3 regions of the Stenotrophomonas sp. 80084_Sma genome follow, and region 3 is predicted to be linked to each of the others. Evidence: predicted binding sites of a transcription regulator. Region 3 holds the regulator's gene; each other region holds the start of a gene.
What was found. Region 3 encodes HrcA, which represses chaperone genes, less so after heat shock. Its sites were predicted from a motif close to TTNGCACTCNNNNNNNNNGAGTGCNAA; they were not measured.
Positions count from the first base shown of each region.

Region 1: the regulator HrcA is predicted to act here: its motif matches at 2,123-2,149, upstream of rpoH (RNA polymerase sigma factor RpoH).
Region 2: the regulator HrcA is predicted to act here: its motif matches at 2,628-2,654, upstream of ACZK3W_RS19780 (co-chaperone GroES).

Region 1 is NZ_CM151177.1:4,336,723-4,346,926, reverse strand. Features, by position in the region: gene ftsX (permease-like cell division protein FtsX) at 1-309, shown strand, start outside; gene ACZK3W_RS19995 (response regulator) at 317-1,159, shown strand; gene ung (uracil-DNA glycosylase) at 1,169-1,882, shown strand; gene rpoH (RNA polymerase sigma factor RpoH) at 2,161-3,036, shown strand; gene purD (phosphoribosylamine--glycine ligase) at 3,176-4,459, opposite strand; gene ACZK3W_RS19975 (hypothetical protein) at 4,518-5,396, opposite strand; gene purH (bifunctional phosphoribosylaminoimidazolecarboxamide formyltransferase/IMP cyclohydrolase) at 5,413-6,996, opposite strand; gene ACZK3W_RS19965 (CDP-alcohol phosphatidyltransferase family protein) at 7,220-7,837, shown strand; gene ACZK3W_RS19960 (bifunctional alpha/beta hydrolase/class I SAM-dependent methyltransferase) at 7,872-9,623, shown strand; gene ACZK3W_RS19955 (phosphatase PAP2/dual specificity phosphatase family protein) at 9,623-10,204, shown strand, end outside.
Region 2 is NZ_CM151177.1:4,299,441-4,309,644, forward strand. Features, by position in the region: gene ACZK3W_RS19770 (LysR substrate-binding domain-containing protein) at 1-474, shown strand, start outside; gene groL (chaperonin GroEL) at 563-2,212, opposite strand; gene ACZK3W_RS19780 (co-chaperone GroES) at 2,294-2,581, opposite strand; gene ACZK3W_RS19785 (endonuclease) at 2,939-4,729, shown strand; gene cutA (divalent-cation tolerance protein CutA) at 4,798-5,136, shown strand; gene ACZK3W_RS19795 (protein-disulfide reductase DsbD family protein) at 5,133-7,514, shown strand; gene ACZK3W_RS19800 (TlpA family protein disulfide reductase) at 7,511-8,074, shown strand; gene ACZK3W_RS19805 (PepSY domain-containing protein) at 8,701-10,204, shown strand, end outside.
Region 3 is NZ_CM151177.1:1,928,964-1,939,167, forward strand. Features, by position in the region: gene recN (DNA repair protein RecN) at 1-841, opposite strand, end outside; gene hrcA (heat-inducible transcriptional repressor HrcA) at 956-2,020, shown strand; gene grpE (nucleotide exchange factor GrpE) at 2,084-2,599, shown strand; gene dnaK (molecular chaperone DnaK) at 2,782-4,704, shown strand; gene dnaJ (molecular chaperone DnaJ) at 4,859-5,983, shown strand; gene ACZK3W_RS09155 (AraC family transcriptional regulator) at 6,044-6,841, opposite strand; gene ACZK3W_RS09160 (MFS transporter) at 6,914-8,113, shown strand; gene pdxY (pyridoxal kinase) at 8,638-9,546, shown strand; gene ACZK3W_RS09170 (prephenate dehydrogenase) at 9,543-10,204, shown strand, end outside.

The sequences.
Region 1 (10,204 bases), 2.4 Mb from region 3:
GAAGAGATCGGCGTGCTGCAGCTGCTCGGCGCCAGCGATGGCTTCATCCGCCGCCCGTTCCTGTACCTGGGCGCGTGGTATGGCCTGGGTGCCGGCGCAGTGGCGCTGGCCCTGATTGCTGCGGCCGGCGCTGCCTTGCGCGTGCCGCTGGCCGAACTCTCGCGCAGCTACGGCAGCCCGTTCGTGCTGCACGGCCTGGACCTGCTGCATGGCAGCCTGGTCCTGCTCGGCACACTGCTGCTGGGCTGGCTGGGCGCGTGGCTGGTGACCGGCCATTTCCTTCGCCAGACCCGCCCGACCGATACCTGAGACCGGCATGCAACCGCAAGCGCTGAAGCACCTTGAAGGGCCCGCGACGCGGGTGATGGTGGTCGATGGGTCAAAGCTGGTCCGCAAACTGATCGCCGACGTCCTGCAGCGCGACCTGCCGGGCGTGGAAGTGATCGGCTGCGACAGCATCGAGGATGCGCAGCTGGCGCTGGCGCAGGGCCCGGTGGATCTGGTGACCACCTCGCTGACCCTGCGTGATGGCGACGGCCTGGCACTGGCGCGGATGGTCCGCGAAGCCGCAGGCCAGGCCTATGTGCCGGTGATCGTGGTCTCCGGCGATGCCCAGCAGCATCTGGAGCAGCGCCGCTTCACCGAGTACGTCACCGACTATTTCGACAAGGCGCTGGGCCACGAGGCACTGGCGACCTTCATCCGCGGCTACGTGCAGCCGCAGACCATTCCCGGCGCCACCATCCTCTACATCGAGGACAGCCGCGTGGTCGCCGAGGCTACCAAGCGCATGCTGGAACGCCAGCAGTTGAACGTGCTGCACGTGGTCAGCGCCGAAGAGGCGTTCACCCTGCTCACTGCCGAGTCGCTGGGCCGCAGTCGCCACCGCATCGACCTGGTGCTGACCGACGTCACCCTGAAGGGCGAACTGAGCGGTCGCGACGTGGTGCAGCGCGTGCGCGTGGACTTCGGCTACGGCAAGCGTCGCCTGCCGGTGCTGGTGATGACCGGCGATGGCAACCCGCACAACCAGACCGGGCTGCTGCAGTCCGGTGCCAACGACCTGGTGCTCAAGCCGATCGAAGAGCGCCTGCTGGTCACCAAGGTGCTGTTCCAGCTGCGCCTGGCCCGGTTGAACGATGGACCCCTGATTCGATGAAGTGGCGTGATGATTGATGAAGTAGCCGGCACCCCGACGATCCAGCTCGAGCCGAGCTGGAAGCAGCATGTCGGCGATTACCTGATGAAGCCGCAGATGCGCGAGCTGTCCAGCTTCCTGCGCCAGCGCAAGGCCAGCGGTGCGGCGGTGTTCCCGCCCGGCCCGCAGATCTTCGCTGCGTTCGATGCCACGCCGTTCGAGCAGGTGAAGGTGGTGATCCTCGGCCAGGACCCGTACCACGGCCGCGGTCAGGCGCATGGGCTGAGCTTCTCGGTGGCGCCCGGAGTGCCGGTGCCGCCGTCGCTGCTGAACATCTACAAGGAGATCGAGAGCGATCTCGGTATCCCGCGTCCGGACCATGGCTGCCTGATCCCGTGGGCGCAGCGCGGTGTGCTGCTGCTCAATGCCGTGCTGACGGTGGAAGAGGGCCAGGCCGGTGCCCACCAAGGGCGTGGCTGGGAAGGTTTCACCGACCACGTGGTGGATGTGCTCAACCGCGAACGCGACGGCCTGGTGTTCATGCTCTGGGGCGCGTACGCGCAGAAGAAGGGCAAGGTCATCGACACCCGCCGCCACCGTGTGCTGAAGTCGCCGCACCCGTCGCCGCTGTCGGCCCACCGCGGCTTCCTGGGCTGCCAGCATTTCTCGATGGCCAACGAGTACCTGCAGCGCCGCGGCCAGGCCCCGATCGACTGGTCGCTGCCGCCGCGTTCGGCGCTCTGACCGCCGGCGGGTGACCGGGGCTGAACGCCGGGCAACGTTTCCGGGCCTGAATGGGCTCTGCGGACGGCCCGTTCAGCTCCGCTTGACCGGAATCGGCCGGTTTCCAGCAGGTAATTGATTGAATTCCAAGGGATTGTGAATCCCGAAAAGCGTGCTCGCCACTGTCATCAAATCGCGCTACGGTAGGGCTCTGTTTGGGACCAGTGTTGCATCAATAGGATGCTGGAACTTTTTCCTCCTTTAGCAGTCCAAATCCCGGACTGCTAAGATGGGTGCCTATGAGCCAGAACACCTCTACTGCCCTTGTGGCAAACAATCTCCCGATTCCCAGTGCGCTCGGTTCGCTGGACGCCTACATCGGTGCCGTGCACCAGATCCCGGTGCTGTCGGTCGATGACGAACAGGACCTGGCCCGTCGCTTCCGCGACGGCAACGATCTGGACGCCGCCCGCGAGCTGGTGCATTCGCACCTGCGCTTCGTAGTGCACGTGGCCCGCGGTTACAACGGCTACGGCCTTGCGCTGGGCGACCTGATCCAGGAAGGCAACATCGGCCTGATGAAGGCGGTCAAGCGCTTCGACCCGGAGATGGGCGTGCGCCTGGTCTCCTTCGCGGTGCACTGGATCCGTGCCGAGATGCACGAGTTCATCCTGAAGAACTGGCGCATCGTCAAGGTCGCCACCACCAAGGCGCAGCGCAAGCTGTTCTTCAACCTGCGCAAGTCGAAGACGCGCCTGGGCTGGATGAACGCGGCTGAGGTCAGCGCGGTGGCGAAGGACCTGAACGTGTCCGAGCGCGAGGTCATGGAAATGGAGTCGCGCCTGTCCGGTCGCGATATCGGTTTCGATGCGCCGACCGACGAGGACAACGAACACGCGCCGCCGTCGCCGGCTGCGTACCTGGTTGCCAACGACGAAGACCCGTCGATGGCCTACGAACGTGCCGACAGCGAAGACAACCAGATGCAGCTGCTGCGCGAAGGCCTGGCCGAGCTGGATGCGCGCTCGCGCGACATCATCCGCCGCCGCTGGCTGGATGCGGACAGCAAGGTGACGCTGCAGGAACTGGCCGACGAGTACGGCGTGTCGGCCGAGCGTATCCGCCAGGTTGAAGCCAATGCGCTGAAGAAGATGAAGGCGCTGTTCACCGCGTAAGCGGGAGGGCGTTGGAACGAAGAAAGGCCCGGCATCGCCGGGCCTTTCTCGTTTGTGGGGCTCATCCACTCATGGCGTGGATCTACCCCGGCGGTGTGGCGCCCGTACGGCCACGCCATGCGTGGCAGCGGCGCCGGCCTCACCCCTCGCGTGCGATCGCGCGCCAGCCAATGTCGTTGCGGTGGAACTCGTTGGCCCACGTCACCTTGGCCACGCCCGCATAGGCGTTCGTCTGTGCATTGCGCACGCTGTCGCCCAGTGCGGCCACGCACAGCACGCGGCCACCCGCACTGACGACCTGGCCCTGTGCATCCAATGCGGTACCGGCATGGAACACCTTGGCACTGGCCGGCACTTCGTCCAGGCCGGAAATCACGTCACCGGTGATCGGTGCTTCCGGGTAGGGCTTCGCGGCCAGCACCACGCCCAGCGACGGGCGCGCATCCCAGTGTGCTTCCACCTGGTCCAGCCGGCCATCGATGGCGGCTTCCACCAGTTCCACCAGATCCGACTGCAGGCGCAGCATCACCGGCTGGGTTTCCGGGTCGCCGAAGCGCACGTTGAATTCGATCACCTTCGGCGCACCGCTGGCATCGATCATCAGGCCGGCGTAGAGGAAACCGGTGAACGGGATGCCGTCGGCAATCATGCCCTGCACGGTCGGGTTCACCACCTCGCGCATCACGCGGGCGTGCACCTCCGGCGTGACCACCGGAGCGGGCGAGTAAGCGCCCATGCCGCCGGTGTTGGGGCCGGTGTCGCCGTCGCCGACGCGCTTGTGGTCCTGCGAGGTGGCCATCGGCAGTGCATGCACGCCGTCCACCATCGAAATGAAGCTGGCTTCCTCGCCGTCGAGGAATTCCTCGATCACCACGCGGGCACCGGCATCGCCGAATGCGTTGCCCGAGAGCATGTCACGCACGGCGTCTTCGGCTTCGACCTGGGTCATCGCCACGATCACGCCCTTGCCAGCGGCCAGGCCATCGGCCTTGACCACGATCGGTGCGCCCTTCTCGCGGATGTAGGCCAGGGCGGCGTCCACGTCGGTGTGCACGGCGTAGAACGCGGTGGGGATGTCGTGGCGGGCCAGGAAGTCCTTGGCGTAGGCCTTGCTGCCTTCCAGCTGCGCGGCAGCGGCGGTCGGCCCGAAGATACGCAGGCCAGCAGCGCGGAAGCGGTCGACCACACCGGCCACCAGCGGTACTTCCGGGCCGACCACGGTCAGCGCCACGCCTTCGGCCTGTGCCAGCGCCAGCAGGCCGTCGATATCGGTGACCTTGACCGCCACGTTGCGGCACTTGTCTTCGCTGGCAGTGCCGGCGTTGCCGGGCGCCACGATCACTTCGGTGACACGGGAGGACTGGGCCAGCTTCCATGCCAGGGCGTGTTCGCGGCCGCCAGAGCCGATGACAAGTACGTTCATCACGAGATTCCAGATTGCGTGGGAAGGGAAGATCGATATCCCCGGCGGCGCGCGTGGTTCACTCGCAGCCTTCGCGTCGCAGCGATTCGGGGAAGGAATAGGCCCAGGTCTTCGGGTCCAGGGTGAAGCGGTGTTGCTGCCGGACCTGCTTGCCACCGCAGGTGGTGCCGGTTTCGTCGATCAGCAGCGGCCAGACCCGCGCGCTCCGGTCGCTGTCGTCGAAACGCAGGGCGAAATCGATGCTGAAGCGGCGGGTGCGGCAGTCATTGGCGGTGTCCGGGTCGGTACTGGCGTCGACCGTGTCGCACTCGTACTGGGCGTCATTGTCGATATGGCTGCGCACGCTGCCACTGGCCACCAGGCCGTTCGGGCCCGGCAGGATCAGCGACTGCGAGAGCAGCGAGAAGCCCTGCCCGAACCAGCCGTCCTCGACGCGGAAACCATAGAAGTCACTGCCGGCGCGGATGATGCTGGCGGTGCCGGGCTGGCCGCCGCTACCGAAGCGCTCGCCGGTCAGTTCGCTGGTCACCTCGAAGCCATCGCCCTTGGGGCGCAGCACAAAGAACTCGATGGTTCCCGGGTCGATGTGCGCGCCATCGACCAGCGCACCGCACACGGCCAACAACTGCTGCCAGCTGTCCCCGCTCACCACCGGTTGTTCCGCGCAGACCTGCCAGTCCACCGCATGGGTATCGCCATCGTCGGTCCAGCTGCCGCGCCATTCAGCGGAGAGCGTGGCGTTGCTGCCGTAGCGCTGGACCAGGAAAGCCTGCAGTCGTGCGGTGCGGCTGACATGCTGCGCCGGTGAGGCGGGGGCCATCGCAGGCGCATCTGCCTTCGGGCTCGCGCTGGGCTCGACAGCAGGCTTGCAGCCGGCCAGCATGGCCGCGCCCGCGAGGGCGAGGGCGGCCAGCGATTTCATTGAAACTGTGGACATCCGTGTCGCTCCAGGATCAGTGGCGGAAGTGGCGCACGCCGGTGAACACCATGGCCAGGCCATGTTCATCGGCGGCGGCGATCACTTCGGCATCGCGCATCGAACCGCCCGGCTGGATGACTGCCTTGATGCCGGCGGCGGCAGCGGCATCGATGCCGTCGCGGAACGGGAAGAACGCATCGGAGGCCATCACCGAGCCCTCGACCACCAGGTTCGCATCGGCGGCCTTGATGCCGGCGATGCGGGCCGAGTACACGCGGCTCATCTGGCCGGCACCGACACCAATGGTGCGGTTGTCCTTGGCATAGACGATCGCGTTGGATTTCACGAACTTGGCCACCTTCCAGGCGAACAGCAGGTCGGTGAACTGCTTCTCGGTCGGCGCCAGCTTGCTGACCACCTTCAGTTCGTCGCGGGTCATGCCGCGGTTGTCCGAGGACTGCAGCAGCAGGCCCGAGCCGACGCGCTTGTTGTCGAAGTTGTTCAGGCCGTCGCCGTGCGGGATGCGCAGCACGCGCACGTTGGCCTTCTTCTGTGCGTATTCCAGCGCGGCCGGCTCGTAGTCCGGGGCAATCAGCACTTCCACGAACTGGCGATCCAGGATCACCTTGGCAGTGGCGGCGTCCAGCGGCTTGTTGAAGGCGATGATGCCGCCGAAGGCGCTGGTCGGGTCGGTGGCGTAGGCCAGCTCGTAGGCATCGCCATTGCCGGCACCGACCGCCGCGCCGCACGGGTTGGCGTGCTTGACGATGACGCAGGCCGGCGCATCGAACTGGCGCACGCATTCCCACGCCGCGTCGGCATCGGCCAGGTTGTTGTAGCTCAGTTCCTTGCCCTGCAGCTGCTGGAAGGTCGCCAGCGTGCCCGGCACCGGGTACAGGTCGCGGTAGAACGCGCCGCTCTGGTGCGGGTTCTCGCCGTAGCGCAGGTCCATCACCTTCACGAAGGTGGAGTTCATCTGTGCCGGGTACTCGGTACGCGCCGGCACCGCAGCGTCGGTGGCGGTGACCGCCGACAGGTAGTTGCTGATCGCGGCGTCGTACTGGGCGACGCGGTTGAACGCGGCCACCGAGAACGCGAAGCGGGTGGCAGCCGACAGCTGGCCGTTGTTGGCCTCCAGCGAAGCCAGCAGCTCGGCGTACTGCGACGGATCGGTAGCCACCGCCACGCGGGCGAAGTTCTTGGCCGCCGAGCGCAGCATGGCCGGGCCGCCGATGTCGATGTTCTCGACCGCGTCGGCCAGGGTGCAATCGGCCTTGGCGGTGACCGACTCGAACGGGTACAGGTTCAGCACCAGCAGGTCGATGGCACCGATGCCGTGCTCGGCCATCACCGCATCATCCAGGCCCGAACGGCCCAGCAGGCCGCCATGCACCATCGGGTGCAGGGTCTTGACCCGGCCGTCCATCATTTCCGGGAAGCCGGTGACGTCGGCCACGTCCTTCACGGCCAGGCCGGCATCGCGGATCGCCTTGGCGGTGCCGCCGGTGGACAGCAGCTCCACGCCGCGTGCCGCCAGCGCAGTGGCCAGCTCGACCAGACCGGTCTTGTCGGAAACGGAGAGGAGGGCCCGGCGGACGGGCAACAGATCAGCAGTCATGGGACAGAATCGGCAGCGGAGCGGGGCCGATATTGTAGGCGGTGGGGGCCGGTGGCGGGCGCTGGAAGGGGCAATTTGCCATGGCAATCGACGTAAGGCCGGGTCGGGCACATCGATCCGGACCGGTCCGGGGGCTGGGCTGTGGACCGGAGCCGGGTTGTCGGAATCTGCCGACGATGGGGTAGGCTGTGCCCGCACTGCCAAGGATCAGCGGGTACGGATCATGTCGATCTATGCATTGAAAGGACGTTTCCAGGACCTGTTGCGTCCAGCCGTACGCGGTCTGTACCGCATGGGGATCACCGCCAATACGGTGACCGTGGCCGCCGCCGTGGTCTCGCTGCTGGTGGCTGCCGTCGTTTGGTGCTGCGCGCCGGCCCAGCCCCTGCTGTACCTGCTGCTGCCGCTGTGGATGCTGCTGCGTATGGCACTCAACGCGGTGGACGGCATGCTGGCCCGCGAGTTCGGCCAGCAGTCGAGGCTGGGCGCCTATCTGAACGAGCTGTGCGATGTGATCGCCGACGCGGCGCTGTACCTGAGCCTGCTCAGCGTGCCGGGCGTGCGCCCGGACGCGCTGTGGCTGCTGGCCTGGACGGCGGCCCTGAGCGAGTACACCGGGGTGCTGGGGCTGATGGTCGGTGCCAGCCGCCGCTATGACGGCCCGATGGGCAAGAGCGACCGCGCGTTCGTCATCGGCGTGCTGGGCCTGCTGCTGGCGTTCGGCTGGGGGGCTGCGATGACTGTCACTGGCGTGGCCGCGGCCATGGCGGTGCTGTGCGTGCTGACGATGATCAATCGCGTCCGTCGCGGACTGCGGGAAGCGGCGGTTTCGCCGAATTAATCAAGCAGATATAAAAAGACAATCAGGAGATTGCATGCGTCAGGCGCAGGAACGGGAATTCCACAGCTTCGACCAGGTGCCGCTGTTCTACCGGTACTGGGCGAGCACCACCGCGACCCCAGCCACCAAGGCTGTCGTGCTGCTGCATCGCGGCCATGAACATTCTGGCCGGGTCACCCACCTGGTCGATGAGCTGGACCTGCCCGACACCGCCTTCTTCGCCTGGGATGCACGCGGTAATGGGCGTTCGCCCGGCGCACGAGGCGATGCCCCGGGCTTCCCGGCGCTGGTGCGCGATCTGGACAGCTTCATCGCCCACATCGGTGCCGAGCACGGCATCGCGGTGCAGGACATCGTGGTGATCGCGCAGAGCGTGGGGGCGGTGGTCGCCGCCACCTGGGTGCACGACTACGCGCCGCGCCTGCGCGCGCTGGTGATGGCTTCGCCGGCGTTCAAGGTGAAGCTGTACGTGCCGTTCGCACGCCCGGGCCTGGCCTTGATGCAGAAGCTGCGCGGCAATTTCTTCGTCAACAGCTACGTCAAGCCGCAGTGGCTGACCCACGATCCGGCGCGGGTGGAAAGCTACCGCACCGATCCGCTGATCACCCGACCGATCTCGGTGCGCGTGTTGCTGGGCCTGTACGAAGCGGCCGACCGCATCGTCGCCGATGCGCAGGCGATCAGCGTGCCGGTGCAGTTGCTGGTGTCCGGCTCGGATTTCGTGGTGCACCGTGGCCCGCAGGACCGCTTCTACGAGCGCCTGTCCAGCCCGATCAAGGAGCGCGTGCATCTGCCGGGCTTCTTCCACGACACGCTGGGCGAGCGCGATCGGGCGCCGGCGCTGGCGCGTATCCGCAGTTTCATCCAGGCACGTTTCGCCGAGCCGCTGCGCGAACTGTCGCGGCGCGATGCGCACCGCCATGGGCCGACTTTCGAAGAATCGGAGATCCTGGCCTGGCCGCCAGAGCGCAACAGCCTGCCCGACCTGCGCTGGCGCGTGGTGCGCGGTGGACTGCGCTTCGGTGGCACGCTGTCTGAAGGCATCGCGCTGGGCCTGCAGACCGGTTTCGATTCGGGCAGCACGCTCGACTACATCTATCGCGATGAGGCGCGCGGCAAGGGCCCGTTGGGGCGCATGGTCGATCGCAACTATCTGGATGCGATCGGCTGGCGCGGCATCCGCATTCGCGGCCAGCACCTGCAGGAACTGCTGCGCGACGCTGCCCAGCGCCTGCGCGGGCAGAGCACGCCGGTGCGCGTGCTGGACGTGGCTGCCGGCCATGGCCGCTACGTGCTGGAAGCGCTGGGCCAGGGTGAACAGCGCGCCGAGCGCATCGTGCTGCGCGACTTCAGTGATCTGAACGTCACCCAGGGTCAGGCCTTGATCGAGCGCCTGGGGGCGGCCGACATCGCGCGCTTCGAGCAGGGTGATGCGTTCGACCCGGCACAGCTGGCCAAGGTCGATCCAGCACCGACGCTGGCCGTGGTATCGGGCCTGTACGAACTGTTCCCCGACAACGATGCGGTGCTGCGCTCGCTGCAGGGCATTGCTGCGACGGTGCCGGCGGGCGGCTACCTGGCCTATACCGGCCAGCCGTGGCACCCGCAGCTGGAGTTCATCGCACGCGCACTGACCAGCCACCGTGGCGGCGCCGCGTGGGTGATGCGCCGCCGTACCCAGCAGGAAATGGACGAGCTGGTGCGCCTGGCCGGGTTCGAGAAGGTGGCGCAGCGTATCGACGAATTCGGCATCTTCACGGTGTCGCTGGCGCGCCGGACCGCGTGATGGCGACGCTCGCCGCATCCCCGCTGGCCGCAGAGGGGCGCCCCTGGCGGCGCGCCCTGTTGTGGCTGGCCCTGCTGGGCCCATTCTTCTTCGCCAGCTATGGCTTCGCCAACTGGATGGCCGGCCGCCATGCCGAACTGCCGGTGATGGCGTTCGGATGGGAAACGCAGATTCCGTTCGTACCGTGGACGATCGTGCCGTACTGGTCGATCGATCTGTTCTATGCGGTTTCCTTCTTCCTGTGCCGGCAACGGTTGGAGCTGGACCGGCATGCGTTGCGGTTGTTCAGTGCACAGCTGATCGCCGTGAGCTGCTTCCTGCTGTGGCCACTGCGCTTCAGCTTCGAGCGGCCGGAGATCGGCGGCGTGTTCGGCTGGCTGTTCGACGTGCTGCTGGGCTTCGACAAGCCGTTCAACCAGGCGCCGTCTCTGCACATCGTGCTGCTGATCGTGCTGTGGGTGAAGTTTGCACAGTATCTGCACGGTGCCTGGCGCTGGGTGCTGCACGTGTGGGCGCTGTTGATCGGCGTTTCGGTGCTGACCACGTTCCAGCACCATTTCATTGATATCCCGACCGGCCTG
Region 2 (10,204 bases), 2.4 Mb from region 3:
TACCCTGGCCTGCATGCCGAGCATCTTCTGGCGCCGGTACTGCTGCCGGTGGCCAGTCCAGCATTGTTGGCCGGCGCACCGACGGTCAGCTCGGTACAGGATTGCCTGCAGCTGCCGCTGCTGCAGGACGCCGACCGCAGCGACTGGCGGCTGTGGTTCCAGGCACTGGATCTGCCCGTCGATGAACGACTGGAGCGCGGCCCTGCGTTCGATGACGACCTGTTGCTGATCCGCGCGGCGGTGGCCGGGCAAGGCATCGCCCTGGTGCGCGACATCCACGCGGCCGAAGAACTCGCCAATGGCCGGCTGCAGGTGGTGATCGACCAGCCCTGGCCACAGGCCTTCGCCTACTACGCGGTGACGCGTGCGGACGGCGAGGCCAACGCTGCGATACCTGCTTTCATGACCTGGTTGCATGCAGCACTGATGACGCCGCAGGAAGCAGGCACACACACCCTGCAGGACGCAGGATAAGTCGCTCGAAAAGCGATGCCATTGCAGCCGGCCACAAAAAAACCCCGCCTTGCGGCGGGGTTTTTCATTGCGGGGCGAACGTGGGGACTTAGAAGTCCATGCCGCCCATGCCACCCATGCCGCCCATGCCACCGGCGCCACCCATGGCCGGCTCGTCCTTCTTCGGAGCTTCGGCAACCATGGCTTCGGTGGTGATCATCAGGCCAGCGATCGAGGCCGCGTTCTGCAGCGCCGAACGGGTCACCTTGGTCGGGTCCAGGATGCCGAACTGCAGCATGTCGCCGAACTCGCCGGTGGCGGCGTTGTAGCCGAAGCTGCCGGTGCCTTCCTTGACCTTGTTGATGATGACCGACGGTTCTTCACCGGCGTTGGCCACGATTTCGCGCAGCGGGGCTTCCATCGCGCGCAGGGCGATCTGGATGCCGTGGTTCTGGTCTTCGTTGGCACCCTTCAGGCCGGCCAGTGCGGTGACCGCACGGACCAGGGCCACGCCGCCGCCCGGGACCACGCCTTCTTCAACGGCTGCACGGGTGGCGTGCAGGGCGTCGTCGACGCGATCCTTCTTTTCCTTCATTTCGATTTCGGTCGAAGCACCGACCTTGATCACGGCAACGCCACCGGCCAGCTTGGCCACGCGTTCCTGCAGCTTCTCGCGGTCGTAATCCGAGGAGGTGTCCTGGATCTGGGTCTTGATCTGGCCGACGCGTGCGTCGACGGCAGCCTTGTCACCCACGCCATCGATGATGGTGGTGTTTTCCTTGGAGACCTGCACCTTCTTGGCGCGGCCCAGGTCCTTGATGGTGGCCTTTTCCAGCGACAGGCCCACTTCTTCGGAGATCACGGTGCCGCCGGTCAGCACGGCCATGTCTTCCAGCATCGCCTTGCGACGGTCGCCGAAGCCCGGAGCCTTGACGGCCACGACCTTGACGATGCCACGGATGGTGTTGACCACCAGGGTCGCCAGCGCTTCGCCTTCAACTTCTTCGGCAACGATCAGCAGCGGCTTGCCGGCCTTGGCGACGCCTTCCAGCACCGGCAGCAGGTCACGGACGTTGGAGATCTTCTTGTCGTGCAGCAGGATGAACGGGTCATCCAGGTCAGCGGTCTGCGACTGCTGGTTGTTGATGAAGTACGGGGACAGGTAGCCGCGGTCGAACTGCATGCCCTTGACCACGTCCAGCTCGTTGTCCAGGCCCGAGCCTTCTTCAACGGTGATCACGCCTTCCTTGCCGACTTCCTTCATCGCGTCAGCGATGATCTGGCCGATCGACTCGTCCGAGTTGGCCGAGATGGTACCGACCTGGGCAATCGCCTTGTCGTCGGCGGTCGGCTTGGAGATGGTCTTCAGCTCGGCAACGGCGGCCACGACGGCCTTGTCGATACCACGCTTGAGGTCCATCGGGTTCATGCCGGCGGCAACAGCCTTGGCGCCTTCGCGGATCAGGGCCTGGGCCAGCACGGTGGCGGTGGTGGTGCCGTCGCCAGCGTCGTCGTTGGTGCGGGAAGCAACTTCCTTCACCATCTGCGCACCCATGTTCTCGAACTTGTCAGCCAGTTCGATTTCCTTGGCGACGGAGACGCCGTCCTTGGTGATGGTCGGTGCGCCGAAGCTCTTTTCCAGCACGACGTTGCGGCCCTTCGGGCCCAGGGTGGCCTTGACGGCATTGGCGAGAACGTTGACGCCGCGCACCATGCGCGAACGGGCGTCTTCACCGAAACGAATATCCTTGGCAGCCATTGCAATTACCTCATTGGTAGCGCCGGACGATGCCCGGCGGCTGGGATTTGGGGATCAGGTTGAAACAGGTCGCACCGAGGCTCAGCCGATGACGGCGAGCACGTCGTCTTCGCGCAGGACCTTGTACTCGACGCCTTCGCTCTTGTAAGAGCTGCCGGCGTACTGGCCGTAGATGACCTTGTCGCCGACCTTCAGCGACGGCGCGCGCACGCTGCCGTTGTCCAGCGGCTTGCCCGGGCCGACGGCCACGACTTCACCCTTGGTGGACTTTTCCTTGGCCGAATCCGGAATGACGATGCCACCGGCGGAGATTTCGTCGGCTTCGATCGGCTTGACCACAACGCGGTCGTGCAGCGGCTTTATGCTCATGAGAGACCTCTTAAGTTATTGATTGGTCTGAAAAAGTCTGGCGATGTTAGCACTCACCCCAGGTGACTGCCAGCATTGCTCGCGAAAAAGCCCGATGAATCGGGAGCAGGACAGAGATGGAGCTGGCCCCGGACCTTTCAAGGCCGCTCGCGGAAAAAATTTCTCTGCCCCGGGCCCACTCGATCTGCGCCCATGTGAAGGCCTGGATGCCGGTGCAACGCGGCAACCCTGTCTCTGGAATCCTCGACTTTTGGTGACTCGCGTCGCACTGTCAGATATCTGACGTTCATTTACGACAAAGTGTCACTGGATCGGCCTTAGGCTCGGCCGCGCATTCCCAATCACAAGGAGTAGTCGATGCGATTGCTGTCCCCGCTTGCCGCCGCCTGCCTGCTGGCGCTGGCCGCCGCGCCGGCCCAGGCCGAAGTCTTCATCAACGAACTGCACTACGACGACAGCACCGCCGCCGGTGACGTCGGCGAAGCCATCGAAGTGGTCGCTACCGCGGGCGAGGACCTGTCCGGCTACCGCCTCTATCTCTACAACGGCAGCAATCCTTCGGCCGCCACGGTCTACGCCAACAATCCGGTCCCGGCCGGCACCGCCGCGGGTTGCGGCAGCGCCACCCTGGCCGTGGTCAGCTACCCGACCAACGGCCTGCAGAACGGTCCGAACGACGGCATCGCCCTGGTCGATGCCAGCGGCAAGGTGGTCCAGTTCCTCAGCTACGAGGGCGCCATCACCGCCTCCGGTGGCCCTGCCGCCGGCATGACCAGCCAGAACATTCCGGTGGCCGAGACCAACAGCACGGCCCCGGGCACCTCGCTTCAGCTTGCCGGCAGCGGCAGCCAGTACGCCCACTTCACCTGGGCCGAATCGGCCAAGCAGACGTTTGGCAGCTGCAACAACGGCCAGACCTTCAGCGGGGGTGGCACCCCGGGCCAGAACACGCCGCCGTCGGTCTCCACCACCACCCCGGCGCAGGGCAGCAGCACCTTCCCGGCCGCCGCCGACCTGGAAGTGGTGTTCAGCGAGACGGTGAACCTGGCCAGCGGCGCCTTCGCCCTGAGCTGCGGCACCTCCGGCAGCGTGCCGTTGACCTACCCGGCCAGCGGCCGCAGCGTGAAGCTGTCCACCAACACCGCGCTGGTGGCCGGTGAAGCCTGCCGCTTCGACATCCGCGCCGCGCGCATCACCGACCTGCAGGGGGCGCACCCCGCCGCCGACAGCCGCATCGCCTTCACCGTGGCCAGCACCGGCGGCAATCCGGACCCGGGCAACCCGGGCGTGCCGGCCGGTTACTACTCCAAGGTCAATACCAGCAGCCCCAGCCAGCTGCGCTGCTCGCTGCACGCCACCATCAAGGGCCACACCGCCTACCCGTACAGCGGCTCGGGCACCAGCACCTGGACCATCCTGGAAATCGCCGACGAGGATCCGAACAACAGCGGCAGGATCCTGGATGCGTACCGCAACCGCAGCTACGCCAAGGTGACCGACCGCGCCGGCAGCGGCGGCGGCCTGAAGTACAACCGCGAGCACACCTGGCCGAACTCGCTGGGCTTTGCCAGCACCACCGGCGACAAGGGCCTGCCGTACGCGCCGTACACCGACACCCACATGCTGTACCTGACCGACGCGCAGTGGAACGCCGACCGTGGCAACAAGCCGTTCGGCAAGTGCGACGCCAACTGCGGCGAACGCGCCACCGAGGCCAACAACGGCCAGGGCGGCGGCAGCGGCGGCTACCCGGGCAACTCCAACTGGGTGCGCACGCCGGACGGTAACACCGGCACCTTCGAGGTGTGGGGCAAGCGCAAGGGCGACATGGCGCGTGCGGTGATGTACATGGCGATCCGCTACGAGGGCGGCAAGGATGCGGCCACCGGCCAGTCCGAGCCGGACCTGGAGCTGACCGACGACCGCAGCAGGATCGTCAAGACCAGCAGTTCGCCGGCCTACATGGGCCTGCTCTCGACGCTGATCGACTGGCACCTGTCCGATCCGCCGGATGATGCCGAGCGTGCCCGCAACGACGTGATCTACAGCTTCCAGGGCAACCGCAACCCGTTCATCGACCACCCCGAGTGGGCCACCCCGGCCCTGTTCACCTCGGCCAAGCCGGCCACCTGCCAGCTGGCCAACTGACCGCGCAACGCAGCGGTCCATTGCCGCCGCCGGGCCCTGACCCGGCGGCGGCCCTATACTCGACGGTCATGTCGACCGTCGATCCCGTCCTGCTGCTGTTGACCACCTGCCCGGACCGGGCCAGTGCCGAGCGCATCGCGCACGCGCTTGTTGGCGAGCGCCTGGCCGCGTGCGTCACACGGCTGGAGGGCGCGCAGTCGACCTACCGCTGGCAGGGCGAGGTCACTACCGACACCGAACTGCAGCTGCTGGTGAAGACCACCGCGAGCCGCGTCGATGACGCAATCGCCCGGATCGTCGAACTGCATCCGTATGAACTCCCGGAGTGCATCGCGGTCGAAACCCGGGCCGGCCTGCCGGCGTATCTGGACTGGATCCGGGCACAGACCCGGGAGGACACTGATTGAAGACTTTGTTTGCGCGTGGCGCCGCCCTGTGCGCCCTGTTGTGGCTCTCGCTGCCGGCCTTCGCGCTGGATGAGAAGGACCTGCTGCCGGTGGACCAGGCGTTCGCGCTGACAGCGACCGCCCCCGAACGCGGCCAGGTGCAGCTGCAGTTCAAGATCGCGCCGGGCTACTACCTGTATCGCCACCGCACCAGCGTCAAGGCCGACCCGGCCTTCAACGCCGGCGCGCTGCAGATGCCCAAGGGCGACAAGCACCACGACGATTTCTTCGGCGAGGTTGAAACCTATCGCGAGCGGCTGCAGGCCACCCTGCCCGGCACGCCGACCGACGCCGCCGGCACCATCAGCCTGGAAGTGCGTTACCAGGGCTGCGCCGATGCCGGTGTCTGCTACCCGCCGCAGAAGCGCGTGGTGCAGGTCACCCTGCCCGGTGCCGGTGCACAGGCCAACGCCCCGGCTGCACGCACCGGTGCGGCCAGCCCGTTCAACAACCCGCTGGCCGGTGCCGGCAACAGCGGCGGCCTGCGCCTGCCGGGTGCGGCCAGCAACAGCCAGGCGCTGCCGCTGCCGTCGGAGCAGGCGTTCGGCTTCGACGCCATCGCCAGCGACGGCAATACCCTGCTGCTGCGCTTCAGCCCGGCACCGGGCTACTACCTGTATCGCGACCGCACCTCGCTGAAGCTGGAAGGCAGCACCGGTGTGCTGGCCGACAAGCCGCGCTGGCCGGCCGCGCAGTCGCATCGCGACGAGCACTTCGGCGATGTCTCGGTCTACTTCAACCAGGTGGAAGTGCCGCTGCCGCTGCGCCGCTCCGTCGCCGATGCGGTCGACAGCACCCTGGTGGTGACCTTCCAGGGCTGCCAGACCGATGGCATCTGCTACCCGCCGATGACCCGCCGGGTGAAGCTGTCCATTCCGGCCGGGAAGGTCAGCAGCAGCGCCGACCAGGCGCCACCGCGCAATGAAGTGATCAGCCCGCTGCCCGCTGCCAACGGCGCACCACGCGAAGCCGCCAACGGCGCACCGCTGCGCCTGCTGCCAACCGTGCCCAATACGGATGCAACGGCCCCTGCTGCAGGTGACGGCACCGCCAGCCGTGAGTTCGCCGCCGATGCACAGGGTGACAACGCGCTGCGCACGCGACCGCCGGTGACCACGCCGAATCCGGACCGTTCGTTCGTATGGGTCCTGCTGCTGGCGCTGGCCGGTGGCCTGGTACTGAACCTGATGCCCTGCGTGCTGCCGATCCTGTCGCTGAAGGTCCTGAGCCTGGCGCAGAGCGGCGAAAGCCCGCAGCGCGCGCGCAGCCATGCCCTCTGGTACACGCTGGGCGTACTGGTCGCGTTCGCGGTGATCGGTGCGTTGATGGTTGGCCTGCGCGCGATCGGCAACGCCGTCGGCATCGGCTTCCAGCTGCAGCACCCGGGCGTGGTGGCGGCGCTGGCCTACATCATGTTCGCGGTGGGCCTGAGCCTGTCCGGCGTGTTCACACTGGGCGGCGGCATCGGCAACCTCGGCCAGTCGCTGGCCAGCCGCAGTGGCCCGGCCGGTGATTTCTTCACCGGTGCGCTGGCCTGCGTGGTCGGCAGTGCCTGCGTCGGCCCGTTCATGGGCGGCGCGATTGCCTACGCGTTCATTGCCCCGCCGCTGAAGGCGATGACCGTGTTCCTGTTCCTCGGCCTGGGCCTGGCGCTGCCGTTCCTGCTGATCGGCTTCGTGCCGGCGCTGGCGCGCCGCCTGCCCAAGCCGGGCCCGTGGATGGAAACGCTCAAGCACGTGCTGGCCTTCCCGATGTATGCCACCGTGCTGTGGCTGCTGTGGGTGCTGGGCAAGCAGCGCGGCGTGGACGGCATGGCGCTGGTGCTGGGTGGCCTACTGCTGCTGGCCTTCGGCCTGTGGCTGTTTGAACGCAACCGCTGGACCGGCTCGCGCGCCGTCACCCTGCTCGGCGTGCTGCTGGCGATCGGTGCACTGGTTCCGGCCTGGGGCGTGACCCAGCTGGCAGCGCCGGCGCGTGCCGCACAGGCGGCCACTGACAACGTGGTCGAATACTCGCCGCAGCTGCTGGATCGCCTGCGCGCCGACAACCGCGTGGTGTTCGTGAACATGACCGCCGACTGGTGCGTGAGCTGCAAGGCCAACGAGCGCGCCGTGCTGTCGCGCCCAGAGTTCAAGGAACTGCTCAAGCGCACCAACGCGGTGTACATGCGCGGTGACTACACCAACGTCGATCCGCAGATCACCACGTTCCTGGAAGAGCACAAGGCCGTGGGCGTGCCGCTGTACGTGGTGTACGGCCCCGGCGCACCGCCGACCGTGCTGCCGACCCTGCTGACCCAGGCGGTGGTCGAGGAAGCGCTGCTGCGCACCGCACGATGAAATGGCAACGGCCAGCGCTGCTGTGGACAGCGGTGCTGGCCGCCGGCCTCGGCCTGTGGGCCGGGCATCGATTGGCTCCCGCGCCGGCTGCGCCTGAGGCCATGCCAGCGGCGCCTGCGGTGGCGGCGGTGGCACCCGCCCTGCAGGTCGGCGACAGCCTGCCCGCGCTGTCGCTGCCCGATCTTGAAGGCCGACCGCTGGACCTGCGCCAGCACGCTACCGGCCGCCCGCTGTTGATCAATGTCTGGGCCAGCTGGTGCGCGCCCTGCGTTGAAGAAATGCCTGAACTGGCGCGCTTTGCCCACACCCAGGGCGACAACGGTGTGCAGGTTCTTGGCCTGGCGCTGGATACGCCGGAAGACGTGCGCGGTTTCCTGCAGCGGGTACCGGTGGATTACCCGATCGTGATCGAGACACCCGGGCCACGCGATGCCAGCGTGCAGCTGGGCAATACGCAGGGCCTGCTGCCCTACAGCGTGCTGTTCGATGCACAGGGGCGGCTGGTGAAGGCCAAGCTGGGACCGTTCGCCCACGGCGAGATCGACAGCTGGGTGAAGTGAGGGTGTTTTTTGCAGGGCTTGCAGCCCTGCACCCTGCTCAATGCAACGGCAACAGCCAAAGCCAAAGCGGGCATTCCGTGGGATGGCGGGGCGGTGTCGGAGTGCGGGGACGCTGCAAGTACGTCCCTGTAAGCTTGGCAGCCGCATCCATGCGGCTGACACCCCGCACTCCGACACCGCCCCGCCTCTGACAGATCTTCGCGGCTGTTGGTAGGTGTCGACCTTGGTCGACACATCTGTCAGATATCGATATTCAGAACGGAATCAGACCCCGTGCCGACCAACGGTCGGCACCTACCAAAGCAGAACGCCGTTCCGACAGATCGCAGGAAACTGTCGAAGGCGGGGTGGGTCCGGTTGAGGGGGCGTGAGCCGCATGGATGCGGCGACCGAGCTTACATGGACGTACTTGCAGCGTCCCCCTCAACCGGACCCACCCCGCCAACCCACGGAAAGCCAGCTTTTGACGTTGACGTTGCTCCGGCTTGTAGCGGGTGCAGGGCTGCAAAGCCCTGCAACAGAACCCTCCTTGACCGTAGCCCGTCCGCCACGGAGAATTCCGCGACTAATTCTCATTTGCTGTTGCGCAGGATGCGGGCGGCAGCCTTCCAGGCCCTCCTCCTTCGATGTTCAAGAACGTCCTGTTCCAACTGCACTGGCTGCTGGGCATCACCGCCGGTGCCGTGCTGGCCGTGATGGGCCTCAGCGGCGCCGTGCTGTCCTTCGAGGATGAACTGCTGCGGGCGGCCAATCCCGGCTTCGCCGAGATCGCCGAGCACCATGCCGACGGCCAGCTTCCGCTTGAACTCAGCGAACTGGTGCCGCTGCTGCAGACCGGCAGTGATCGCCCCCTGCAACGCCTGCGCGTGGATGCCACCGGGCAACGGCCCTCGGTGGCGCGCTTCGCCGGTGGCAAGGAACACTGGGTCTACTTCGATCCGTACACCGGCGAGCGCTTCAGCGCCCTGCGCGGGCAGGCGTTCTTCGATTTCGTCGAGGATCTGCATCGCCACCTCGCCGCCGGCGAGCGCGGCAAATGGATCACCGGCAGTTGTGCCATCGCGCTGCTGTTCTTCACCCTGTCCGGGCTCTACCTGCGCTGGCCGCGGCGCTGGTGGCACTGGCGCAGCTGGCTGGCGGTGGAATGGAAACGCAGCGGCCGTGGCTTCCTGTGGAGCCTGCACTCGGTGGTCGGCACCTGGGTGCTGCTGATCTACCTGATGAGTGCGCTGACCGGCCTGTGGTGGTCGTTCGACTGGTATCGCAGTGCCGCCAACACCCTGCTGGGCGTCGCACCGGCCGCCAGGCACAAGGTCGCCACCGACGCCGCCCTGAACCTGGAACGCATCGAAGCCACGCTGTACGCACTGCCCGGCGTGCGCACCGGCTACATCGACCTGCGCCTGCCGGAGAAGCCGGGGCAGGCACTGAACGTGCGGGTGATGGCCGGTGATCCGTCGCAGCGCGGCGGCCAGCATGACCGCGCGCATGATCTGCTGCAGCTGGACCCAGGCACGGGGGCCACGCTCGATGCCCGCCCCTATGCGCGCCAGGGCGCCGGCGCGCAGCTGGCCACCAGCGTGTTCGCGCTGCACTCGGGCAGCTACTTCGGCGTGCCCGGGCGTGTCGTGGTGATGCTCAGCAGCCTGGGCATGAGCCTGTTCTTCATCACCGGCTGGATGCTCTACCTGGACCGCCGCCGCAGCCAGCGCGCCGCGCGTGACCTGCGCCAGTCGCTGCCAGCAACGCCTGCCGATGGCGGTGGTACGCCGTGGCTGGTGGTGCATGCCAGCCAGAGTGGACTGGGAGAACAACTGGCATGGCGCGCCGCCGCGCAGCTGCAGGCGTCCGGTCATGCGGTGCAGGTGCTGCCACTGGCCCGCGTCGATGCCGCGCAGCTGGCACGCACCGCGCAGGTGCTGTGGGTACTGAGCACCTTCGGCGACGGCGAGCCACCGGATGCGGCGCGAGGCGCTGCACGACGGCTGATGGCACAGACACTCGACCTGTCAGGCCTGCAGTTTGGACTGCTGGCGCTGGGTGACCGACAGTACCCGCACTACTGCGGCTTCGGTCGCCAGGTTGATGGCTGGCTGCTCGGCAACGGCGCGCGCCCGTTGTTCGACCGCG
Region 3 (10,204 bases):
ACAGGGCTTCGTGCAGCTGGATCGAGGCGTTCTCGATCAGGCCGTCCACCTCGCCCAGGCGCGGGTCGTGTTCGATCAGGCGCGACAGCTCGTGGCGCACCTGCTGCAGCAGGTCCAGCGCGGAACTGCCGTCGTCGCCATTGAGCTGGTTGCTGGCCGCCTGGCAGGCGCTCAGCAGGGCGCTGGCGTGGGCCTGGCGGCGGTGGCTGGCACCGAGTGCGACGATCGACTCCGGTTCCAGATCTTCGCGGTCCAGTTCGCGCAGCTGGTGCTCCAGGAAGCCGATCCGGTCACTGACGTCGCCCTGTTGCGACAGCGCCAGCGATTCATCGACCAGCGCCTGCCAGGCCGCAGCGGCGCGGCGCACCTGGCGGCGCTCGTTCTCGTTGCCGGCATAAGCGTCGAGCAGGGCCAGCTGCGACGGACGGGTCAGCAGCGCCTGTTGCTCATGCTGGCCATGGATCTCCACCAGCAGCGCGGCCAGGTCGGCCAGCTGTGCGAGGGTGACCGGACGGCCATTGATCCAGGATCGCGATCCGCCGTCGGCGCGGATCACGCGGCGCAGCTGGCACTGTTCCTCATCGTCCAGCTCGTTGTCGGCCAGCCACTGGCGCGCGGCCTGCAGCTGGTCCAGCGCGAACTCGGCGGAAAGCTCGGCGCGGGCGGCGCCGTGGCGGACCACGCCGCTGTCGGCGCGCAGGCCGGACAGGAAGCCCAGCGCGTCGACCATCAGCGACTTGCCGGCGCCGGTCTCGCCTGAAACCACGGTCATGCCCGGCCCGAACTCCAGTTCGGTGGCGCGGACGACGGCGAAATCCTTGATCGAAAGATGTCTGAGCATGGGTAAGGGGTATCGGCAGCCGCGCAACGCTAGCACGCGGGGGAGGGAGGTCCAATGACTTGCCAAGGTGATGCGCCGCCATTATCTAGTGTCCGTGTCTCACAGGTTGATTCCATGCACGGTTCTCCCGACCAGCTTGCCCCGCGTGCGCGCCATCTGCTGCGCACGCTGATCGCACGTTACATCCAGGACGGTGAGCCGGTCGGCTCGCAGACGCTGGCGCGCGTGGCCGGCCTGGAGGTCAGCCCGGCCACCATCCGCAACATCCTTGGCGACCTGGAAGACCTGGGGCTGCTGGCCTCGCCGCACACCTCGGCCGGGCGCATCCCGACCGCGCATGGCTATCGGGTGTTCGTCGACAGCCTGCTGCAGATGCAGCCGCCGGGCGAGGGCGAGCTGGCCCGGTTGCGCCAGGAGCTGGCCAGCGGCGGCAGCACCCAGGCCCTGCTCGGCAGCGCCTCGGAGCTGCTGTCGGCGATGAGTCACTTCGTCGGCGTGGTCAGCGCGCCACGGCGCGAGCAGTTCGCCTTCCGCCAGATCGATTTCGTGGCGCTGGACGGGCGCCGGGTGCTGGCGATCCTGGTGTTTGCCGACAACGAGGTGCAGAACCGCGTCATCGAGACCCGGCAGGAGTTCGCGCCGGGCCAGCTGGAGCAGGTGGCCAACTACCTCAATGCGCATTTCGCCGGCCTGCCGATGGCCGAGATCCGCACCCGCCTGCTGCTGGAGCTGCGCGATGCCCGTTCCGAGCTGGAGCAGCTGCTGGCGCACAGCATCGAACTGGCCGAGCAGGCCCTGCAGCCGGCCGCCGACGACATGCTGGTGGCCGGCCAGACCCGCCTGATGGGGGTGCAGGACCTGTCCGACCTGGAGCGCCTGCGCGAACTGTTCGAGCTGTTCTCCAGCAAGCGCGAGATCCTGCAGCTGCTGGAGCGGACCATCCAGGCCCCAGGCGTGCGCATCTTCATCGGCGAAGAGACCGGGATGATGCCGCTGCAGGGGGTCTCGCTGGTCACCGCCCCGTACACCGCCAATGGCCAGGTACTGGGCGTGCTGGGCGTGATCGGCCCCAAGCGGATGGCCTACGACCGCATGATTCCGCTGGTCCAGGCCACTGCCGATGTGCTCGGCGCGGCCTTTTCACCGGCCGGGCGCACTCCAGGAACATCCGACGCTTGAAACGCAGCATCCCGCCCACACTAGGGTGGGTGGAGGCGGAGATTGACCGCCAGGGACCCAGACATGAACCACGAACATCCAGATATCGAATCCCAGCAGACTGCCGCCGATGCGGCCGCCGCCGCCGGCGTCAACGACGAAGTGGAGCGCCTGCGCGCCGAAGTCGAGCAGATCAAGGCCGATGCGCTGCGTGAGCGCGCCGACCTCGAGAACCAGCGCAAGCGTGTTGCCCGTGACATCGAGCAGGCCCGCAAGTTCGCCAACGAGAAGCTGCTTGGCGAGCTGCTGCCGGTATTCGACAGCCTGGATGCCGGCCTGAAGGCCGCCGGCGACGACCCGCATCCGCTGCGCGAAGGCCTGGAGCTGACCTACAAGCAGCTGCTGAAGGTCGCTGCCGACAACGGCCTGGTCCTGCTGGACCCGATCGGCCAGCCGTTCAACCCGGAACACCACCAGGCGATCAGCCAGGTGCCGACCCCGGGCGCCGCCCCGGGCAGCGTGGTGACCGTGTTCCAGAAGGGCTACCTGCTCAACGAGCGCCTGCTGCGGCCGGCGCTGGTGGTGGTGGCCGCCGATTGATCGGCCGGGCCGGGCCATGCCCGGTCCCGGTCGTGCCAGGCCATGCCTGGCAAGGTTTTCCAGGCGCTGAACACAGCGTTCGGGAGGTGGCTTGAATGTTCCACGAGCCTCCCCCACATCGTATTCATCCACCGGCCGAGCGGCCGGACTGACCCCAACAAGCATCCTCAGGAGTCTCCCCCATGGGCAAGATCATTGGTATCGACCTCGGCACCACCAACTCGTGCGTGGCGATCATGGACGGCGGCAAGGCCCGCGTCATCGAGAATTCGGAAGGCGATCGCACCACCCCGTCGATCGTCGCCTACACCAAGGACGGCGAAGTCCTGGTCGGCGCCTCGGCCAAGCGCCAGGCCGTGACCAACCCGAAGAACACCTTCTATGCGGTGAAGCGCCTGATCGGCCGCAAGTTCACCGACGCCGAAGTGCAGAAGGACATCGCCCACGTCCCTTACGGCATCCTGGCCCATGACAATGGCGACGCCTGGGTGTCGACCAGCGACGGCAAGAAGATGGCCCCGCAGGAAATCTCGGCCAAGGTGCTGGAAAAGATGAAGAAGACCGCCGAGGACTTCCTCGGTGAGAAGGTCACCGAAGCGGTCATCACCGTGCCGGCCTACTTCAACGACAGCCAGCGCCAGGCGACCAAGGACGCCGGCCGCATTGCCGGCCTGGACGTCAAGCGCATCATCAACGAGCCGACTGCGGCTGCGCTGGCCTATGGCCTGGACAAGGGTGACAACAAGGATCGCAAGATCGTGGTGTACGACCTGGGCGGCGGCACCTTCGACGTCTCGGTGATCGAGATCGCCAACGTCGACGGCGAGAAGCAGTTCGAAGTGCTGGCCACCAACGGCGACACCTTCCTGGGCGGCGAAGACTTCGACAACCGCGTCATCGAGTACCTGGTTGAAGAGTTCAACAAGGACCAGGGCATCGACCTGCGCAAGGATCCGCTGGCCCTGCAGCGCCTGAAGGACGCCGCCGAGCGCGCCAAGATCGAGCTGTCCAGCGCCCAGCAGACCGAAGTGAACCTGCCGTACGTCACCGCTGACGCCTCGGGTCCGAAGCACCTGAACATCAAGCTGACCCGCGCCAAGCTGGAAGCGCTGGTGGAAGACCTGATCAAGAAGTCGATCGAGCCGTGCCGCGTCGCCCTGAACGATGCCGGCCTGCGTTCGAGCGACATCAGCGAAGTGATCCTGGTCGGTGGCCAGACCCGCATGCCGAAGGTGCAGCAGGCGGTGACCGAGTTCTTCGGCAAGGAACCGCGCAAGGACGTCAACCCGGACGAAGCCGTGGCACTGGGTGCTGCGATCCAGGGCGGCGTGCTGGGCGGCGACGTCAAGGACGTGCTGCTGCTGGACGTGACCCCGCTGTCGCTGGGTATCGAAACCATGGGCGGCGTGTTCACCAAGATCATCGAGAAGAACACCACCATCCCGACCAAGGCTTCGCAGGTGTTCTCCACCGCCGAGGACAACCAGTCGGCCGTGACCGTGCACGTGCTGCAGGGTGAGCGCGAACAGGCCCGCTTCAACAAGTCGCTGGCCAAGTTCGACCTGTCCGGCATCGAGCCGGCCCCGCGCGGCCTGCCGCAGGTGGAAGTGTCCTTCGACATCGACGCCAACGGCATCCTGCACGTGTCGGCCAAGGACAAGAAGACCAACAAGGAACAGAAGGTCGAGATCAAGGCCGGTTCGGGCCTGTCCGAGGAGGAGATCGCACGCATGGTCGCCGACGCGGAAGCCAACCGCGAAGAAGACAAGAAGTTCCAGGAGCTGGTGCAGGCCCGCAACCAGGCCGACGCCCTGATCCACGGCACCCGCAGCGCCATCACCGAGCACGGCAGCAAGGTCGGCGGCGATGTCATCGGCAAGGTCGAGGCGGCGCTGGCCGACCTGGAAACCGCGATGAAGGGTGACGACAAGGCGCAGATCGAAGCCAAGTCGAAGGTGCTGGAGGAAGCCGGCCAGTCGCTGTTCGCCGCTGCTTCGGCCGACCAGGGCGGTGCCCCGGGTGCCGACGCCGGCAACGCCGGCAAGGCGCAGGACGACGTGGTCGACGCCGAGTTCACCGAAGTCAAGGACGACAAGAAGTCCTGATCCGGACCGACACGGGACGCTGGCCATCAGCGTCCCGTTGTCGCATCAGGGTCCTGACCGCCCACCGGCGTGTCGGGGCGCCCGACGCAAGAGCGGACCTGGTTCCGCTCTTCCGCTTTGACGAATCCCGACTTTCCGGAACCCGATTCACGATATGAGCAAGCGCGATTACTACGAAGTGCTGGGCGTTGCCCGCACCGCCACCGACGACGAGCTGAAGAAGGCCTACCGTCGCTGCGCGATGAAATTCCACCCGGACCGCAACCCGGGTGATGCGGCGGCCGAAGCCTCCTTCAAGGAGTGCAAGGAAGCCTACGAAGTGCTGTCCGACGGCAACAAGCGTCGCATGTACGACAGCCACGGCCACGCCGCGTTCGAGCACGGCATGGGTGGTGGTGGTCCGGGCGGCCCGGACATGAACGATATCTTCGGCGATATCTTCGGCAACATTTTTGGCGGTGGCGGCGGTGGTCCGCGCCAGGCCCGTCGCGGCGCCGACATCGGCTACGTGATGGAACTGGATCTGGAAGAGGCCGTGCGCGGCGTCGAGCGCCGGATCGAGATCCCGACCCTGGCCGAGTGCGGCGACTGTGATGGCAGTGGCTCCGAAGACGGCAAGGTCGAGACCTGCAGCGTGTGCCATGGCCGTGGCCAGGTGCGCATCCAGCGCGGCATCTTCGCCATGCAGCAGGCCTGCCACAACTGCGGCGGCCGTGGCCAGATCATCGCCAAGCCCTGCAAGACCTGCCACGGCAACGGCCGTGTCGAGGAAGACAAGGTGCTGTCGGTGAAGGTGCCGGCGGGCGTCGATACCGGCGATCGTATCCGCCTGCAGGGCGAGGGCGAGGCCGGTCCGGCCGGTACGCCGCCGGGTGACCTGTACGTGGAAGTGCGCGTGCGCGAGCATGCGATCTTCCAGCGTGATGGCGACGACCTGCACTGCGAAGTGCCGATCCGCATCTCGCAGGCGGCGCTGGGTGACACCGTACGCGTGGCGACCCTCGGCGGCGAAGCGGAAATCCGCATCCCGGCCGAGACCCAGACCGGCAAGCTGTTCCGCCTGCGTGGCAAGGGCGTACGTTCGGTGCGCAGCCGCAGCGAGGGCGACCTGTACTGCCGCGTGGTGGTGGAGACCCCGGTCAACCTCACCAACGAACAGCGCAAGCTGCTGGAGCAGTTCGAAGCCACCTTCGTCGGCGAGGAAGCGCGCAAGCATTCGCCGAAGTCGGCCACCTTCATGGATGGCGTGAAGGGCTTCTGGGACCGGATGACGTCCTGAGTTTTTCGACGGAAGCGATGAACGATAGCGCCGGGCCATGCCCGGCGTTGTCGTATGCGGTCAACGGAAAAACGCCGCCGGCGTCTGCCCCAGCTGCCGCTTGAACATGCTGGTGAACGCGCTGGGGCTGTCGTAGCCCATCGCCAGCGCCACATCGATGACCTTGTCGCCGACCGCCAGTCGCTCCAGGGCGGCCAGCAGCCGTGCCTGCTGCCGCCACTGCCCGAAGGTCATGCCCAGTTCACTGGCGAAATGACGCTGGATGGTTTTCACGTCCACCTGCAGCGCCTGCGCCCAGTCCTGCAGGGTGGCGTCGTCGCCGGGATGTTTCTGGATGTGCTGGCAGATCCGCTGCAGGCGCGGGTCGGTGGGCGAGGGCAGGTGCAGCGGCAGCACGTCCATGCGGTGCAGCTCGTCCAGCAGCAGGCGCACCACGCGGCCGTCGCGGCTGTCATCCACATGCGCGGTCTCGATCAGGCTGGCGGCGAGCAGCAGCTCGCGCAGCAGCGGCGCTACCTGTACCGCGAACGCCTCGTCCGGCAGCTGCGGCGCGAAATCCGGTTCCACGTACAGGCTGCGCATATGCACCTCAGCGATGCAGTCCACCGCATGGGCCATGCCGGCCGGCACCCAGATCGCGCGGGTCGAGGGCACCACCCAGCGGCCGCCGTCCGCACGCACCACCATCAGTCCGGACATGGCGAACACCAGCTGGTGACGGCGATGCCGGTGGGGCGCGATGTGGGTGCCGGGTTTGTAGTGGCGGGCGCGGCAGGTCACCGGGCGGTGCACCGGAACCTCGTTCCACGGCGCAGTCTCGCGGACCGGGCAGGGAGTGTCCTTTTTGCGATATGCCATGACCCGAACGCGGCAGAAGGGAGGGGGAGGCCACCGTAGCATGCGTGGCTCGCCCCCAACCTGACTGTGTCCATGTCGACCCTGGCTTCTCCCGCAACGACCTCACGCCCGGTGGCCCCCGGCGTGCTGGCCGCCATCTCCACCTCGCATGTCGTCAACGACATGATGCAGTCGCTGATCCTGGCCATCTATCCGGTGATCAAGGGCGGCTTCAATCTCAGCTTCACCCAGATCGGTCTGATCACGCTGACCTACCAGCTTACCGCCTCGATCTTCCAGCCGTTGATCGGCATGGCCACCGACCGTCGCCCAGCCCCGTACTCGCTGCCGATCGGCATGGCCTCGACCCTGTGCGGCATGCTGCTGCTCGGCTTCGCACCGAACTACGCGGTTGTGCTGATGGCTGCGGCGATGGTCGGTATTGGCTCGGCCATCTTCCATCCGGAGGCCTCGCGCATCGCGCGACTGGCCTCGGGCGGCCGTCACGGCTTCGCGCAGTCGGTGTTCCAGGTGGGTGGCAATTTCGGAACAGCGCTGGGCCCGTTGATCGCCGCCGCAGTGATCGTGCCGTATGGCCAGCACGCCGCATCGTGGTTTGCCGGTGCTGCCCTGATCGGCATGGCATTGCTGACCTATGTCGGCCGCTGGTACGCGTTGCATCTGGGTACGCCTCGACCGGTCAGCACGGCTGCGATGGCGCCGCGGCATCCGTCGCGCACCGTGGCCAAGGTGCTGGCGATCCTGCTGGTGCTGATCTTCAGCAAGTACTTCTACATGGCCAGCATCGGCAGCTACTTCACCTTCTACCTGATCCACCACTTCGGCATTCCAGTGGCGCAGGCCCAGCTGCATCTGTTCGCGTTCCTGGTGGCGTCCGCCGCCGGCGGCTTCCTTGGTGGCCCGCTGGGTGACCGCATCGGCCGCAAGCCGATCATCTGGACCTCGATCCTGGGCGTGGCGCCGTTCGCGCTGATGCTGCCGCATGCTGATCTGCTGTGGACGACCGTGCTGGCGGTGCTGATCGGCTTCGTGCTGTCGTCGGCGTTCTCGGCGATCGTGGTGTACGCGCAGGAGATGATGCCGCACCGCATCGGCATGGTGTCCGGCCTGTTCTTCGGCTTCGCCTTCGGCATGGGTGGGCTTGGGGCGGCTGTGCTGGGCCTGCTGGCGGACAAGACCAGCATCGAGTACGTCTACCAGTTGACCGCGTTCCTGCCGCTGCTGGGCATCGTGGCGGCGTGGCTGCCACCGTCGCGGCCTGCTGCTCACTGAGGGGGTGGGGTTTGCAGGGCTTGCCGCCCTGCACCTGCTGAATCAACGTCAACGTCAAAAGCCTGCATTCCGCGGGTTGGCGGGGTGGGTCCGGTAGGTGTCGACCTTGGTCGACACGGTAGATCCACGCCATGCGTGGATGAATTCATTCGATATCTGACAGATGTGTCGACCAAGGTCGACACCTACCAACAGCCGCGCGGAACAACAGGCGCAGTTACCAACAGCCGCGTGAACCTGTCGAAGGTGGGGCGGTGTCGGATTGCGGGGTGTCAGCGGCATGGATGCCGCTGCCAAGCCTACAAGGACGTACTTGCGGCGTCCCCGCACTCCGACACCGCCCCGCCACCCCACGGAATGCCGCTTTGGCTACAAGGACGTACTTGCGGCATCCCCGCACTCCGACACCGCCCCGCCACCCCACGGAAGGCCGCTTTGGCTTCGGCCGTTGCGATTGCCGTTGCATTGAGCAGGTGCAGGGCTGCAAGCCCTGCCGAAAACTCCCTTGGGCGTAGAATGCGGCCATGAGCGAATCCCTTGATAACCACCTGGTCCACGGCCGCCGCCAGCGGCCGGATGGTCCGTCGCCGATCGATGTCATCTCGGTCCAGTCGCAACTTGTCTACGGCCACGCCGGCAACAGCGCCGCCGTACCGCCGATGCGCGCACTCGGCGTGCGCGTGGCGGAGATCCCGACCGTGTTGCTGAGCAACGCGCCGTTCTACGACACCACGCGTGGTCGCGTGCTGCCCGCCGACTGGTTCGCCGACCTGCTGCTGGGCACCCACGAGCGCAGCCTGCCGCAGCGGGCGAAGATGCTGGTGTCCGGCTACTTCGGCAGCACCGCCAACGGTGCCGCCTTCGCCGACTGGCTGGACAACATCCTGCCGGTTTGTCCGCAGCTGCGTTACTGCCTGGATCCGGTGATTGGTGACACCCACACCGGCCCCTACGTGGAACCGGGCCTGGAAGCGATCTTCGCCGAGCGATTGCTGCCGCATGCCTGGCTGGTGACCCCGAACGCCTTCGAACTGAATCGTCTGACCGGTATGCCGGCGCTGGCCGAGGCCGATGCCATCGCCGCCGCGCGCACGCTGCTGGACCGTGGCCCGCACTGGGTGATCGCGCACAGTGTGGGCGGTAACCCGGGTGAGCTGGTGACCCTGGCGGTCGGTCGCGAGGAAACCTGGCGCTGGACTTCGCCGCTGCTGCCGGTGGACGTGGCCGGCACCGGTGACGTGCTGATGTCGCTGGTGGTGTCGTTCCTGTTGCGAGGTGAATCGATGCAGCAGGCGATTTCGCGTGCGATTGCCGGTACCCATGCGGCGCTGGAGGCGACTCTGGACAATGGCTTCGAAGAGTTCGACGTGATCGCGGCGGCGCCTGCCGCACTGGCCGAAGGCACGCGCTTCCGCGCCGAACGCGTGGCATGAGCAGCTTGCTCGAACGCACGCCGCGCACGGTCGGCATCGTCGGCAGTGCCGGCGCCTATGGGCGCTGGCTGAGCCGCTTCTTCCAGCAGCACATGCAGCTGCAGGTGATCGGCCACGATCCGGCCGATCCGGACTCGCATACGCCGGAACAGCTGCTGGCGCAGGCCGACGTGCTGGTGTTCTCGGCACCGATCCGGCACACGCCGGCGTTGATCGCTGATTACGTACGGCAATCGGCGGGCCGCGAACAGGGCAGGCTATGGCTGGATGTGACCTCGGTAAAGGAGGAACCGGTGCAGGCGATGCTGGCCTCGCAGGCCGAAGTGGTCGGCCTGCACCCGATGACCGCGCCCCCGAAGGCGCCGACCCTGAAGGGCCGGGTGATGGTGGTCTGCGAAGCGCGCCTGCAGCACTGGCAGTCGTGGGTCGATACGCTGTGCACGGCGCTGCAGGCCGAGTGCGTGCGCGCCACGCCGCAGCACCACGACCAGATGATGGCGCTGGTGCAGGCGATGGTGCATGCCACCCACCTGGCCCAGGCCGGCGTGCTGCGCCAGTACCAGCCGCAGCTGGGCGATCTGGCCGCGATGATGCCGTACCGTTCGGCATCGTTCGAGCTGGACACGGCGATCATCTCGCGCATCCTGTCGCTCAACCC